Linked DNA regions of Catalinimonas alkaloidigena. The protein of the gene in region 1 binds, or shares a complex with, the protein of each later gene. Links are inferred from orthologs where the notes say so. Each region holds a gene or a part of one and is shown on either strand. Other genes may lie near its edges.

The links.
Region 2: the proteins of dnaG (region 1) and dnaB are in contact, whole or in part, in a crystal structure (PDB 2R6A), measured with the Geobacillus stearothermophilus proteins. The link is inferred for Catalinimonas alkaloidigena from one-to-one orthologs. Residues at the interface, in WP_049624496.1 of Geobacillus stearothermophilus: Lys456, Leu457, Leu458, Pro459, Ala460, Asn463, Ala464, Leu467, Leu535, Leu536, Ile537, Ala538, Gln544, Glu545, Asp548, Tyr549, His552; in WP_033016901.1 of Geobacillus stearothermophilus: Ser13, Glu15, Ala16, Gln18, Glu91, Leu92, Asp94, Ala95, Val96, Pro97, Thr98, Ala99, Ala100, Asn101, Tyr104, Tyr105, Ile108.

Annotation. Positions count from the first base shown.
Region 1 is NZ_JAQFIL010000001.1:2,461,131-2,473,590, reverse strand. Bases 5,089-7,996 are described here. They hold dnaG (DNA primase), read right to left. Parts: upstream 7,564-7,996; coding sequence 5,614-7,563; downstream 5,089-5,613. Other genes in these bases: OKW21_RS10065 (Mrp/NBP35 family ATP-binding protein), read left to right, coding at 7,713-7,996; OKW21_RS10075 (outer membrane beta-barrel protein), read left to right, coding at 5,089-5,366. In the rest of the region: OKW21_RS10090 (S8 family peptidase), read right to left, coding at 1-1,956; OKW21_RS10085 (hypothetical protein), read left to right, coding at 2,616-3,383; OKW21_RS10080 (sugar O-acetyltransferase), read left to right, coding at 3,442-4,005; more of OKW21_RS10075, read left to right, coding at 4,419-5,088; more of OKW21_RS10065, read left to right, coding at 7,997-8,825; OKW21_RS10060 (NifU family protein), read left to right, coding at 8,833-9,120; OKW21_RS10055 (T9SS-dependent choice-of-anchor J family protein), read left to right, coding at 9,203-12,340. UniProt on the Escherichia coli protein: RNA polymerase that catalyzes the synthesis of short RNA molecules used as primers for DNA polymerase during DNA replication.
Region 2 is NZ_JAQFIL010000001.1:1,248,307-1,251,189, forward strand. It holds dnaB (replicative DNA helicase), read right to left. Parts: upstream 2,306-2,883; coding sequence 695-2,305; downstream 1-694. Other genes in the region: pdxH (pyridoxamine 5'-phosphate oxidase), read right to left, coding at 1-639; mnhG (monovalent cation/H(+) antiporter subunit G), read right to left, coding at 2,595-2,883. UniProt on the Escherichia coli protein: The main replicative DNA helicase, it participates in initiation and elongation during chromosome replication. Travels ahead of the DNA replisome, separating dsDNA into templates for DNA synthesis.

The DNA.
Region 1 (12,460 bases):
TGCAATGCCTGTACAAGTAGTCAGCGTTGACAAGGCTGTAAAAGCCTGAACAAATCCATAGCCGGTACCAAAGTCAAAACCTGTATCTTGCAGGGGGGTGAAGGGATCATCCATATCTATCGCAGTCTTTTGTAGAATTTCCTCAATTTCTGAAGGAGAAAGGGCTGCCGAGGCTTGTTTCATCAGAGCTGCGATCCCGGCTACATGAGGCGCAGAAGCGGATGTGCCATAGAAATTCGGAAAGCCATCACCTTCATCATCACTTCCGGGATAGAAAAAGCTGGTATTGGCACCGTCAGGTCCACAAACTTCAGGCTTTTCACGTACTTCAGGCGCAAGAGGATCTCCACAGGGGCTAAGTAAGATGGGCGTTCCGCCTACTGAAGAAAAGAACTCTGGAAATGGTTCCGGTGATCCGAAGGGGGGAGTGTAATAATAGGGTACCGCACCTACTGCTATAGCCCCGGAAGCATTGGGGTGCCCAAATATTGTACTGCTGTAAGTCGCATATTCCTCCTGTAGTTCACCTCCGAAATACATGTATTTTATCCGCTCAGGATTAGGGTTAGGACCTTCAGGTTCTACATCAAACTCAGGAGTCCCTACCCATTTGCCGATTACAATATAGGCCTCCACATAAAAATCCGTTCCCACACTGAGAAATTCAAAGGGATCATTACCAATATTACCATCAATGCTTCCAAAAAGAGCGCTACTGAAATCTCCCGCCTCGGTAAAAATAAAGATATCCATATCGCTCATCGCCCCCGTACTTGTAGGACAAATAGAGGCATAAGGCTGCGACCACTGGAAAGTGATAGTAGCATCATACGGTATGATTACCCGTTGAAACACATCTATATCAGGACCAGGATTAAAGTCATGCAATACATAGTCTCCTATAGGAAATCCATCACCTTCGGTCAGTGTATGAACTTCAGGCGCCGGACGAAATTCACTCTCATAAGACTGTCGCGCACTATTCCCCGCTGAAGAAAAATAGGTAACTCCTTTTTCTTCTACCATGTCCACTGCCTGGGCGATGATCCCATCCTGAAAAAAGGGATCGTCTAAGTAACCAATATCATCCACAATGACATTGGCTCCGGCATCATCAGCGAGGCTCAGAATTCCATTGGCAAAGCTGGGCTGCCCCAGCCATGCGGTATGAAAAGCTAATCCTGCAGCAGGAGCTACATCATGTATTATCTCAGCCATAGCACGGCCTTCATCTATGCCCTGACCCGGAGCAAGATCCAGAAGATTATTTACAGGGGTGGTATGTCCATTCGGGTTTCCAGGACCAGGCAAATCGCCAGTGCCAATACCCTCGGCTTCGCCTCCTAAAGCATTATAACTATCAGATAATATTCCTACGATTGTACCCTCCCCGTTGATACCGCAGGCATTCTTTGCCAGGACAGAAGTTTGTGCCACATCTCCTTGAGATGTAACAGAACCTATTCTCTTTTGTGGGCGATAACTTGTACGAACAAACCGAAGTCCACTAACCTCTTCCAGCTGATCTATTCTGGAAATAGGGAACAGTCCGGATACCATTCGGCCAAAAGCAGATGCCTGTTCCAGCCCCAACTTTTCTAATGTGGATTTCAAAAGTTCTCCATCTTGTTCCGCAGTAGCTTCAATTACCACCTTTTCTTCTACCAGAATCAGCGTTTGGTTAAAGCCCTGTTGTTCGCAATACTCTTTCCAGGAACCTCCCCGGGAAACTTGCTGATGTGCCTGATGCAAGCCCCATAATACCTGAGATACTTTCGTATCTTTAGGGGTTAAGCTGGAAGTTCTGGCAGCAGGTCCCATAGTTTGTTTTTGTAACTTAGAAGGCAATGGCTGAGGCAAATGATTTTCAATTTTTGAGGGAATTTGTGCTTTGATTCCTGATGAGAAAAGAATTAACATCACTCCAAAACTCAGATAGTGTCTAAGGGACCTCATATAATTTCAGGTTAAAGGGTAAAGGATAATATTTTTATTGCATCAAAGCTTAGCTGTAACACGATAGCGCAAGCCTTGGGTAAGAGTATTGAACCTGCTGTTTTTACTTATCAGCAATTACTTTTTTATAGAAAATGATGTATTGCTGTCAGCAGATATATTGGTACATATCCCGGAGAAGAAATTAGATAGGGGCTTGATTTTGCTACCCTATATTCTTAGTCAAAAGGGTATTAAAAAATTACCTTATGAATGAATTTGCTGAATGTTCAATGCGCCAGTACTGAGTATTAATAAAAACCTGCAAGCGCTTTAGAGCTCATTAGCAATCTGTAATTTACTTGCAGCTGTTCTCAAATTAACTAGAATAAAATTGGCTTGCCCCCTCAAATACGTATAGCAAAAAATAATATAAACAGTCTTGTTTCAATCTTTAAACAGTAGTGTTAGACTGTTTTTCTATAAAATACTATTCTTAAATCAATTTACGCAAGAATAGATAGCTGTACAATACCCAATAATAGGTATATATTATTTTATCATTTTTGCAGCTTACTCTTATTGATATTTCCAATGCTATGAGATAAAAAGTGGATGATTAGTATGTAATAAAGAAAATAATTATTATAACTCTTACATCAAAAACCAAACAAATTCCCATGAAGAACCTGCTGCTCCTTTGCTTTTTTTTAACGGTACTACAAACTGTACATGCCCAAACCATAACAGATCAATATTACCGTCTGCTTGATGGTTCGGAAAACTCGCAGCAGAAGCGGGTAGAACTGTATTCAGATACAGACTCAACCTGGAGCAAGTGGGATAACAGAGGGTATAGCTTTGGTTTTAATACCAGTCTCACCCCCATGTACACCAACGTCAATGGAATACTGAGCACGCCCTTTATGATACAGGTGCGGGGCAATGAAGATGAGAAGAATAAGAAACGCTGGGGCTATCATGTTTTTGAGGGTTACGCCACAGATGACAAATCCCGCATTACCATGCTGGTCAACAAGCATGTGGAGGAGGACAAGCCCGTAGCCGAAATGTATTACTACGGCACGGTATACAATCATTCGGCACCAGCCTACAACTGGTTTCGTATAGGCTCTGACGTTCGCCAGCATTCCTTTATGTTTAGCCGGGACGAAGCCATCTTTTACGGATCGTTAAAACTGAGCAATGCTCTTACACTGGGCAGCATAGGAAAGGATAATCTACAAAAAGTACAGCCAGAAGGAGATGATGAGCGAAACTATGAAGAAAGCGCTAAGTATGTTAACTACAAAGCCCTCCAGCAAAGTGATGATGGCACGATCTTTTACGATAAGGACCGGCACATGGTCGTCATCAAAATTGACGGAGAATGGATGCAACTCAATGTCACTCCCCTACCTGACAGTGTGCAGTATGAGTTTGAGTAAGTATTTGTAATGCGATATTAAGTATATTTAAGCTCAATCAAATTCTAAATATTATAGCATGAAAACCGAAAAGGAAAAGATGCTTGCCGGTGAACTGTATGATCCCCTAGACCCTCAGTTGGTGGAAGAAAGAATGCGGACCCGCTTACTCATCAAAGAGCTCAATGACAGCCGGGAAGATGAGGTGGATGCCCGCAATCGTATACTCAAAGAGCTCATCCCTCATGCTGGCGAAGGTTTATGGCTTCAGCCTCCCTTTTACTGTGATTATGGCAGCAACATGATTGTGGGGGAAAGGGTATTTTTTAACTTCAACTGCATTGTGCTGGATGTGATGGAAGTGAAGATTGGCAGCCGAACACTTTTTGGTCCCAACGCACAGGTATATACGGCTACCCACCCTACCAATTACAAGGAAAGAAGCTCAGGCGTAGAGTTTGCCAAGCCCATCAGCATAGGAGAAGATGTATGGGTGGGTGGCAGCGCGATCATTTGTCCGGGAGTAAGCATAGGAGATCGCACCATTATAGGGGCGGGCAGCGTGGTGACTAAAGATATTCCTTCCGATGTATTTGCCGCCGGCAATCCCTGTAAGGTGATCAGGGAGCTTAATCATAAATGACACTTCAGGTAAAATAATCTTTTAGCTGTAATTTTTATTAGTTTCTTTATTTTTGCCGTGAGTCTTTCATAGCTTCTGTTAGGAAGAAGTACCAATTATGATTGGCAATGCGCTAACACTATGATCATTAACCCCATTAATCTTAGTCACGAATAATGAAGAACCTGCTTACTGCAACCTTATTTGTCTTAGTCCTACTTACTAACACCAAAGCATATACCCAAACTGAAAATTCCGAAGCCCAAATTATAACCCAAAGTGCTGATACTTTAGAAGGTTATGTACACATTTCACGCGAAGACGAGTATGTGTTTACCCAAAAAATTGATCAGAAGGGGAATGTTCTTTCTCCTGCCCGTATCAAAACCATAATTATCAATCAAAACGAAATAATTAAATCAAAAGAGATTGATTTGAATGATGAAAAGCAATTGAAATTTTTGCAGCAATTGGTTGAGGGAAATACTAGCCTTTTCAGACTACCCAATAATAAAGAATATGCCTACTGGGTTGAAGATAAAGATGGCAACGTTTATGCCCTTTCAAATGTGAAACTAGAATCAAAAAGAGATGGGAAAAAATATATTCGTTATACCAACACTTATAAGGGTATCTTAAAAAATGTATTCAGGGATCAGCCTGATTTGTTTAACGAGATTGATAAACTTAAGTATTCGGATATAGCACTCATCAATTTATTTCAAAAATACCATGAGCTTACTAATCAACCCCTTAAAGTTAATTTCACAAAAAGGAGAGATGTTGCTTTAGCATGGGGTATAATAGCTGGTTTGCAGTACTCTTCAATAAAATTCACTGGGACAGAAGAATTAGAAAGTTATCTCTCGCCTACATTCAGTAATAGTAGTAACTTTAGTTTTGGTTTTTTTACTGAGGCTCAACCCGTTGAATCCAGACATTCGGCTTACAAAATAGCATTCCAGTATCAAAGTGCTTTTTACTCAAACCCTACTTTAAGTTTAAGTACCAATATACTAAGAGTTACTCCAGCCTACAAATATCTGATTTTACCTAATGGTAAATTTAAACCTTATATTAGCCTGGGACCTGCTTTTAACTTTCTACTTTCTTTAAAAGACCAGAGTATATATGATGAGCTTGATCTTAAGTGGTTACAATCAGGTAGTATACAATATGGGTTGGAAGCGGTAGCAGGAGTTAGCAAAAGTATCAATGATAATTATGGTCTTTTTCTTGAACTCAGGTATGGAATGTATAATGGAAATCACCTTACTTCTTCAAGAAGGTTTGTAGCAGGAGTAGGATATGTACCCATTCAAGATTCCTTTGACTCTATATCCAACTCCTTTGGAATTTTGGGTGGCTTTACATTTTACTAAAACTTAACTGGCGCGCGTTTAATGCAATGCATTGTAAGACATACGCATTGCGCAGGAAAATTATGGTGGCTGCCCGGATATTAGTAAAGCATATATACAAGCTGTCTGTGTAGTTAAAGTAAAAAAGATTCCTCCTGAATGACAAATGAAGTTAATGAAGTGTTTGTATTTCATTCAGAAGGAAACCTGTTTTACCTTTTACCAAGTTTAGTCAGTGCGATCCGGTCTTCCAACTTCCATCTCCTGCTCAAGAAATCACTATCCCATACTTTTCAGCAATCTGTCTCTTTACGGCTATCAGGTGCTGGATTTCAGTCATCAGGATGATGAGATCACTTTCGTCCTGGGTTTGTTTTAATTCCTGCCGCTTCTGTTCAATCAGGTCTTTGATGACATCAAACTTAAGCTGATCAATACTGCGGGTAATGACGTTCTGAATCTTCTCATCTTTTTTAGGCACATACACCTGACGTTCTTCCCAGTTCGGGCTGGGCATATAATGATCTACGATCAGATCAATGACCCGCTTTGAGATTTGCTGCTCAGTCTGCTCTATCATAAATTTCTCCATCAGGCTCTTCTGCACATCTATATGCTGGAAGTAGGTGTTGAATATCTGCTGATGCGTCTCATTTTTTAGCTGTATATCATCCAGCTCATCTTTGATGTAATGGCATACCATATAGTTTTCTTTCACCGGGTGATGGCCATACATCACCAGTACCCGCATGAGTTCCTGCTCCTTTCTCAGAATTCCTTCTTCCAAGCCTACCGTAGCTGGTTCGTTAAGCGAAGGCTCATCAGGATGCACAAAATCCACATCTGCAACTTCCTGCTCATTCTCTTCAAAATACTGCTGACGGGAAGCTGAGCGCTGCTGCTTGAGATAAATTTTGTTTAGTTCTGCAAAAAGTGTGCTCTCATCCATTTCCAGCTTTACGCTGGTCTCTTTGATGTAAACCTGCCGTTGGATGGGATCGGGAATCTTAGAAATGCTCTGCACGATCTCCCGTATCACCTCTGCCCTACGAATAGGATCACGCTCGGTCTCCTCTTGAAAGACTGCCGTTTTGAAAGAGATAAAATCCTGTTGCTTTTCCTCTAAAAACGCACGGAACTGACTGCCCCCTAGTTTTCGAACATAGCTATCGGGATCCTCCCCTTCCGGCAAAACCACCGCTTTTACGTTCAAGCCTCCTTCCAGTATCATGTCTATTCCCCGGAAGGATGCTTTCAGGCCGGCAGGGTCACCATCAAATAGCACCGTTACGTTTTTGGTATAGCGGGCAATCAGACGAATCTGCTCCTGGGTAAGTGACGTACCAGATGAAGCCACCACATTCTGTATCCCGGCCTGATAAAGCGAAATTACATCGGTATAACCTTCTACCAAAAAGCAGTTATCGTCCTGTCGTATCTGCTGCTTGGCCTGATAAATACCATAAAGTACGTCACTTTTGTGGTAAATTGGTGTTTCCGGTGAATTGAGATACTTAGGCTGCTCTACCTCAGGATTAATTTTTAGCAGACGCGCCCCGAAAGCGATCACTCTACCGCTGATATTATGGATGGGAAACATCACTCTGCCACGAAAACGATCATAGTGCCGAACTCCCTCTTTCCTTTCTCTGCTGATGATGAGTCCGGCTTTTTCCAGCATTTCCTGCTTATGTCCTACTTTGGTCGCTGTGGTAAGCAGTCCGTCCCATTCATCCAGGCTATAGCCCAGGTCAAAAGCTTTAATCGTATCTTCAGAAAATCCTCTCTCTTTAAAGTAAGTGAGCCCGATAGCTTTTCCTTCATCGTTTTTCCACAATTGCTCCTGAAAATACTCGGAAGCATATTTCATCACGATATAAAGGCTATCTTTTTCACTCTGGGCTTCCATCTCTTCATCGGTGAGGTTTTCTTCTTCTACCTCAATGCCATAGCGTTTGCCCAGTTGTTTGAGCGCCTCTACATAGCTCATACCCTCCGATTCCATCAAAAAAGAGATCGCATCTCCGGCTTTTCCTGAGCTGAAATCTTTAAAAAAACCCTTGGAAGGCACTACATAAAAGGAGGGTGTTTTCTCCTGATTGAAAGGGCTATACCCACGGAAGTTGCTTCCCTGCTTTTTAAGGTTTACGTAATCCCCAATCACATCAAGGATATCTATCCTTGCCTTAATTTCGTCTATGATTTCCTTCCTGATCATCTGTCAACAATGAATCCTTTTATTCGTAATTGTGAGTGTGTATGTTTGTAGTTAATTTACCAATACGCACTAATCAATGTGCAAATTTGTAGTTAGAATGTAAATGTCCGCATTTAAATTAATTTTGCAAGAATCAGAATCATATAAACATGCCTGTCACCAAAGACGATATTATAAAAGCCCTTAGTACGGTAGATGACCCTGACCTGAAGCAGGATCTTGTTACCCTCAACATGATCAAAAATCTGGAAGTAGATGGTAAGCATGTCAGCTTCACCGTAGAGCTGACAACGCCAGCTTGTCCCTTGAAAGAAATGATCCGGAATGCCTGCCTAGATGCTATTTATGATAAAGTATCTTCAGAGCTTCAGGTACAGATCAACATGAGCTCAAGTGTCACCACTGCGCGTAAAAATGCAGTAATGCTTCCTCAGGTTAAGAATATCATCGCAGTAGCCTCAGGCAAAGGTGGCGTTGGTAAATCTACAGTAGCGGCTAACCTTGCAGTAGCACTTTCAAAAATTGGTGCTAAAGTAGGCCTGGTTGACGCCGATATTTTTGGGCCTTCTATTCCCACCATGTTCAACTGTGAGCATGAACAGCCTCAGGTTAAGAATATCAACGGAAAAAATGTGATAGAGCCGCTAGTCCAGTATGGAGTCAAGCTTATTTCTATCGGTTTTCTTATGTCGCAGGATGATGCTGTAGTTTGGAGAGGCCCCATGGCCAGCAAAGCGCTTCAGCAGTTTTTAGGAGATTCGGACTGGGGAGAACTGGACTATCTGATCATTGACCTTCCTCCGGGAACCAGTGACATTCACCTTACACTTGTCCAATCTGTACCGGTTACCGGAGCAGTGATCGTGACTACTCCTCAGAAAGTAGCCTTGGCAGATGCCCGTAAAGGATTATCCATGTTCAGACAAAAACAAATCAATGTCCCTATTCTGGGTATTGTAGAGAATATGGCTTACTTTACACCTGCTGAGCTACCTGACAACAAATACTACATTTTTGGACAAGGTGGAGGAAAGGAGCTGGCAGAAAAAAACCAGGTACCTTACTTGGGAGAAATTCCGCTGGTACAAAGCATTCGTGAAAGTGGTGACCGGGGTTATCCGGCAGTCTTAAATACAGAAGGTGCGGAGCCTAAACCCGAGCAGCAGTCTTTTGAAAAGCTTGCCCAGGAGTTTGCCCGTCAGGTAGCCATCAGAAATGCGAATTTAGGAAAGACAAAAAAAGTTGATATCAACGTAGAATAAGCCCAAAATGGAGAATCAAGAAATCATTACGCGCGTAGAGAAAGCCCTGAACGACATAAGACCTTATTTGGAAACTGATGGGGGTAATGTCAGAGTGTTGGGCGTTGATGAAAATATGGTCGTTAAGCTGGAGCTTTTAGGTGCTTGCGGCTCCTGCCCAATGTCAGTCATGACCATGAAAGCTGGTATTGAAGAAACCATTAAGCGTCAGGTGCCCGAAGTTACCGATGTACAGGCGGTGAACATTACAAGCCCTGACGACCCTCGTGCTAAACTTCCTGACAATATGGCCTGATCCTTGACGTTATCAGTCATAAATCAATTCTTTATCTTTTGTTGTGCTTAGCACCTCTTAGCTGACTGGCTAAACCTTGGATATGAAGCAAACCACATTCCCTGTATTTCTGCTGCCTGCGTTTTTTTGTCTATGTATATTTATCGTTAACATCACACCTGCATTTGCACAACTAGCTGAGGATAGGTGTGGCACAGTTCCTTACAACGATCAACTACAGCTCAAGTCAGGAATACAGCCGGATGCGAAGAAAAGCAGGTTTGAAAGCTGGATCAGTAGTCAAAAGGAAAAAACTGTCAAAGACGCACTACGAACTTTGGGTACCCAACAGGATTTGGAAGTGCTACAAATTCCTGTAGTTGTGCATGTCATTCACCGCGGCGAAGCAGTTGGTGAAGGCACCAACATACCTCTGGAGCAAATTAAAGAGCAGATCAGAATATTGAATGAAGACTTTCGGAGGCAAAATGCTGACACAGTTGCCACCCTTCCAATCTTTGAACCGGTAGCTGCTGATATAATGATAGAATTTGTATTGGCCAAACAAACACCTGATGGTTTTGTTACCAATGGCGTTACTCGCACCGAGGGCAACCAGCTTTCTTATGGGATCAATAGTGCCGGAACGCTTAGTGAACTCAGCTACTGGGCAGCAGAAAATTATTTTAACATCTGGGTAGCGCCATTAAGAAATGGTTATCTGGGTTTTGCTCAATTCCCCGTTTCAGACCTGGAAGGACTGGAAGATGCTTCCAACAATCGTGAAACAGATGGTATCGTGATAGACTACCGCTATTTTGGAAGTGGTGGCAATGCCGTAAGTGGAAGCTTAGGAAGGACTACTACCCACGAAGTTGGGCACTTTCTGGGATTGAGACACATCTGGGGTGACGGAGACTGTAGTGCCGATGACTTTGTAGAAGACACTCCTTTACAATCGTCTGAATCTGACGGTTGTCCCATTGATCCGATAAGCTGCGGAAGTCCTGACATGTATCAGAACTATATGGACTATACAGATGATGTATGCATGAATCTTTTTACGCAGAACCAGAAAGAGCGCATGCGTATTGTACTGCTAAACAGTCCACGAAGGGCTTCACTCCTTACTTCCCCTGCCCTGCAACCGCCACAAATGGCTGACAATGACGCAGGTATAGAACAAATAATATCTCCTCGGCAGAGTGAATGCTCTGGTCAGCTTACGCCTTCTCTTGAAGTTTTCAATGCTGGCTCCAATACGATCAATAGCCTGAGTATACAACTTTTCCTTCAGGGTAATTTTGTGACAGAATTACAAGCAAACACTTCACTACAAACGGGTGAATCAACGATTCTTGACTTCACCAGCCTTGAGCTTGGCCCCAATGTTAATCCATACGAATTGAGTTTTCTTATTTCTGAGGTAAATAATATGGAAGACGAAAATGCGCTGAATAATTTGAGCAGCGTTAATTTTATTGTCCCTCAGTCAGCATCACTTCCACTGCACGAAGATTTTGAAGAGATCAATGAAAGCTCACTGATCAATACAGGAATCATAAAAAATGATGATGACTTGACAACCTGGTCACTTACTGAAGCTCCGGGCTTTGATGGACCAGATAATCAGGCTGTTTATCTTAACTATTATGATTACGATTCCGGAATTGGAGAAAAAGACTATTTTTACACTCCCGTTTACGATCTGAATGGTATAAGGGAAGCGCAGCTTAGTTTTAGGTATGCTTACGCTACCTACGAAGAAGACAATGAAGTAAAAGAAGATGGATTGTTGGTAGGTATTTCAATAGACTGTGGTGCCACGATAGAAGAAGTGCTTTTTGAGGCTAGCGGATCTGAATTAGCAACGGTTTCACCTAGCAGTACTCCCTTCGTACCTGAAAGTCGGGCTGAGTGGCGTAATTTAAATTTTTCTCTGGACGATTACCAGGGTGAAAATAATGTCCAACTTGTTTTTATCGGCACCAATGATTACGGTAATAATCTTTATCTGGATGATATTCATTTAAGGGTTGAAGAAGCAAATGCATTAGATATTGCCATCACTGAAATAAGTTCACCAGCATATCTCTCCTGTAACCCATCCCCCACCCCTACCATAGAAGTTGTCAACCAGGGAACATCTACTATTAACAGCTTTGAACTGAGCTATCAAGTTGATGGGCAGGAGCTTACTAGTTTTGTATATGATGCATTTCCACTAAACCCTGGAGATCGTGAAATATTTACATTGGAGCAACTTAGCCTGGATGTCGGCTTACATACGCTTTCGGTAAACATTTTCAATCCCAATCTGGCAAGTGATGAAGAGCCATCTGACAATCAAATTGACTTTGATTTTTATGTGGATGATAAAACAGATATTGTTCCGCTGGTTCAGGAATTTGGCGATATCAACGTTTTAGCTGATGTCTTGACTGGTGAATCATCAGCCCCTGATAATGCCTGGCAGGTAGTTAATCCTGATGGTGAACGTAGCTGGAATTTGACTAACACGCAGGGCTTAGGCCTTAGTAATTTATCTGCTTATATTGATCTGTATCAGTACCAAAACATTGGCGCGCAAGACATGCTGGTAAGCCCTACCCTTGATTTTACTACAGTAGATGAAGTTAGCGTCTTCTTTAAGATATCCTATGCGTTACTTAGCGAGTCATACGCTGATACGCTTCGCCTTTTAGTGTCTACCGATTGCGGACAATCCTACCAAACAGCATACGAAAGAGCAGGTGCTGACCTGGCAATTACCACCTCTACTGAAGCCTGGGTTCCCCAGCAGGAAGCCGATTGGCGTCAGGAATTTGTCAATCTATCTGATTATGCAGGGATGGCAGATGTACGAATAGCCTTTGAAGTAGTCAATGCCTATGGCAACAACCTTTATCTGGATGATATTGAATTTTACATTTCAGCAGATGATCAGCCGGTAGCCCGTAAGTTAGACGAAAATTCTTACCGGGTATTTCCTAACCCTTATAATTCGGTCAGCAGTGTTGAGAATGATGGCTTGTTAAAAGTAGCATTTAATCTAAGAGAAAGAGATGATGTAACGATCCTTTTGATGGATAGTCAGGGTAAACTACTAAGTAATCAGCTTTATCCATATACCCTAAATCAGACCTACGAATTTGATCTCAGCTCGCTCCCCAGCGGCATGTACATTATCAAAGTATTGAGTAACAGCATCAATACTACAAATAAAGTACTCAAAGAGTAGAGTTTAAGCATATTTACCTAGACTTTAGACGCAAATATTTTAGTATTTTTCGCAAAATTTTATTAAAATATTACTGATTATTCAATCGTAGCAATTTTTTATCAAAGCTTATTAACTCTT
Region 2 (2,883 bases), 1.2 Mb from region 1 along the record:
AGGTGCTAGTCTTTCTATTGTCCAGCCCTTTTCTGAGCGAGTGTAGAGAATTCTGTCGTGGAGTCGGCTCGGCCTGCCTTGCCAGAATTCAATACTACTAGGGTAAACTGCGAAGCCTCCCCAATGTTCGGGATAGGGGACTTCCTGTCCCTCAAACTTTTCTTCAAGCTCCTTCAGGCGATCCTCCAGAAATTTACGCTCAGGAATAACATCGCTCTGAGGCGACACCCAGGCTCCGATCTGGCTGGCTCGGGGGCGGCTATGAAAATAACTGGCAGAACGCTCAGCTGATACTTTTTTTACTTCACCTTCTATTCTGACTTGCCTTTCCAGTTCTACCCAAAAAAAAGTAAGCGCTGCCCAGCCACTATTTGTAAGCTCTTTCCCTTTTCTACTTTGATAGTTGGTAAAAAAAACGAATGATTCATTTTCTATGCCTTTCAATAATACTATCCTGCCGGCGGGTTTACCTTCTGAAGTAGTGGTAGAAAGATGCATGGCATTGGGTTCGGGAAGCTGAGCCTGAGTAGCCTCATCAAACCACTTTTCAAACTGGAGGATAGGACTACGTAATACATCATCTGCGTCTAATGACTGTTGGGAATAATCCTTGCGCATATCTGCGATAGACATACTCATAAGCTTGTAAAATAGATATGATCAGCTATGCTGATAGTGAAAAAATTAGTAACTGTCAAAAGGGGGCACCCTCATCCGGATCCTCATCCTGCCTGTCCGCATCACTGGACTGCTGATTAAAGCGGTTATTCGCTTTGCTGGCAAAAGTCATGATGTTAGGATCATTAAATGATTCGGATGAGCCGGCACTCATTAAGGTATTTCCATAGGGGTTACCATCAAAGGAAGAATCGTCAAGGTCAGTAAATTTGGTGTATTTGCCGATAAACTTGAGTCTCACTGTATCCAACGCCCCGTTACGGTGCTTAGCAATGATCACCTCACCGGTACCCTGTACAGGGTGATTGTCTTCATCTTCGGTAATACCATAATACTCAGGACGATAGAGAAACATCACCATATCGGCATCCTGCTCAATAGAACCGGATTCCCTAAGGTCAGAAAGCTGAGGGCGTTTATCACCCCCTCTGGTTTCCACCGCACGGCTTAGCTGAGAAAGAGCGAGTACGGGTACATCCAGTTCCTTGGCGATGTTTTTCATGGCCCGGGAGATAGATGCAATTTCCTGCTCACGGTTACCCTGGTTGCTTTTAGTGCTATCGCCCGACATCAACTGAAGGTAATCCACGATGATGAGCTCAATATTGTGCTGCGCTTTGAGGCGGCGACATTTGGAACGCAGTTCCCGAATTGATAACGCAGGTGTATCGTCAATAAAAATAGGAGCTTCGGTCAGGTCAGCCGTTTTGTGGTATAGCTGTTCCCATTCAAAATCTGCCAGGTTTCCCTTTTTTATTTTCTCACTTTCCAGTTGTGCTTCAGCAGAGATAAGACGATTGACAAGCTGTACGGAAGACATCTCCAGAGAGAAGATGGCTACCGCATGTCCAAAGTCTACCGCTGCGTTTCGAAGGGCAGAGAGTACAAAGGCGGTTTTACCCATACCCGGCCTGGCTGCAATAATAACCAGGTCAGATTTTTGCCAGCCAGACGTTACCCTGTCCAGTGCGGTGAAGCCGGTAGGCACTCCCGTCAGTCCGTCTTTGCGATGCTTCTTAGCCTCCAGTTCGTTAATCGCATCCCGCATGATAGAGCGCATATCCGCGTAGTTTTTCCGGATGTTGGACTCAGACACGCTGAATATTCTTTGCTCTACCTTATCCAGTAAATTGAAAGTATCGGTAGTATCTTCGTAGGCTTCATGTTCAATTTCGGAAGCTATGGTGATCAGCTCTCTTTTGATTGCCATCTCGGATACGATGCGGGCATGAAACTCCACATTGGCAGCAGAGTTTACTTTTTGTGTGAGCCCACTAACATAGAATGCTCCACCCGCGAACTCCAGCGTACCTATCTTCCTCAGCTGATTAGTGACTGTAAGAATATCAATAGGCTCCGAATTATCAAAAAGCTGAAGGATCGCCTTATAGATTTCTTTATGACTGTCTTTGTAAAAACTATCTATCTGCAGGATATCGATCACGGTGGTGAGGGCTTCTTTCTCAAGCATTAATGCTCCAAGTACTGCTTCTTCCAGATCAGTCGCCTGAGGAGGGAGTTTCCCCATCGTATTATTAACCCCAGCCTTATTGAGAATGCCATCAATCCTGTTTCTCCGGTTTCTCTGGTTGGTCGCTCTACTACTTCCTGGATTTTCGCTGCTCATAGCTTTGGTTAAAGTTGATTCGGTACACTTTAAGTGTGAAGTGATTTTTAATTTACAAAATTTTATGCCTTACTCACAACGCTTTGCCAGCGCTTCCTATGATTTATTATCTAACTCACTGACAATCATAAAGTAAGAATTTTACTATGCGTTTTGCTATCATTTCCTATCAAAAAAAGGGAGGCAATATTAAGTAAATTTCTTTACAGAAGTAAGGAGATGGAACGAAGTTTTAGCAGAAATTTTACGAAAAAAAATAAACCCTTTTTACAAAAAATCGGACCGGTTTTTAGTCTGAAAACTGAGGGTCATCAGGGGTTTCTTTAGCTTTCAGATAATCATCAAGATTGGTCTGTCTCCAGAATGGTACTCTGATCAAGCTGGCTGCTTTGGCAATAACATGGGAAGAAATAGGGGAGCTAAGTACCACAAAAACCGATATGGAAATAGTTTTAATAATGGTTTCAATCGTATTGAAGTAAATGCCTACTCCTGTCAGGAGTAGTCCTAAGCCGATTGTAGAAGCCTTGGTCACTACCGACATACGGATGTAAAAGTCAGGAAAGCGAATAATCCCA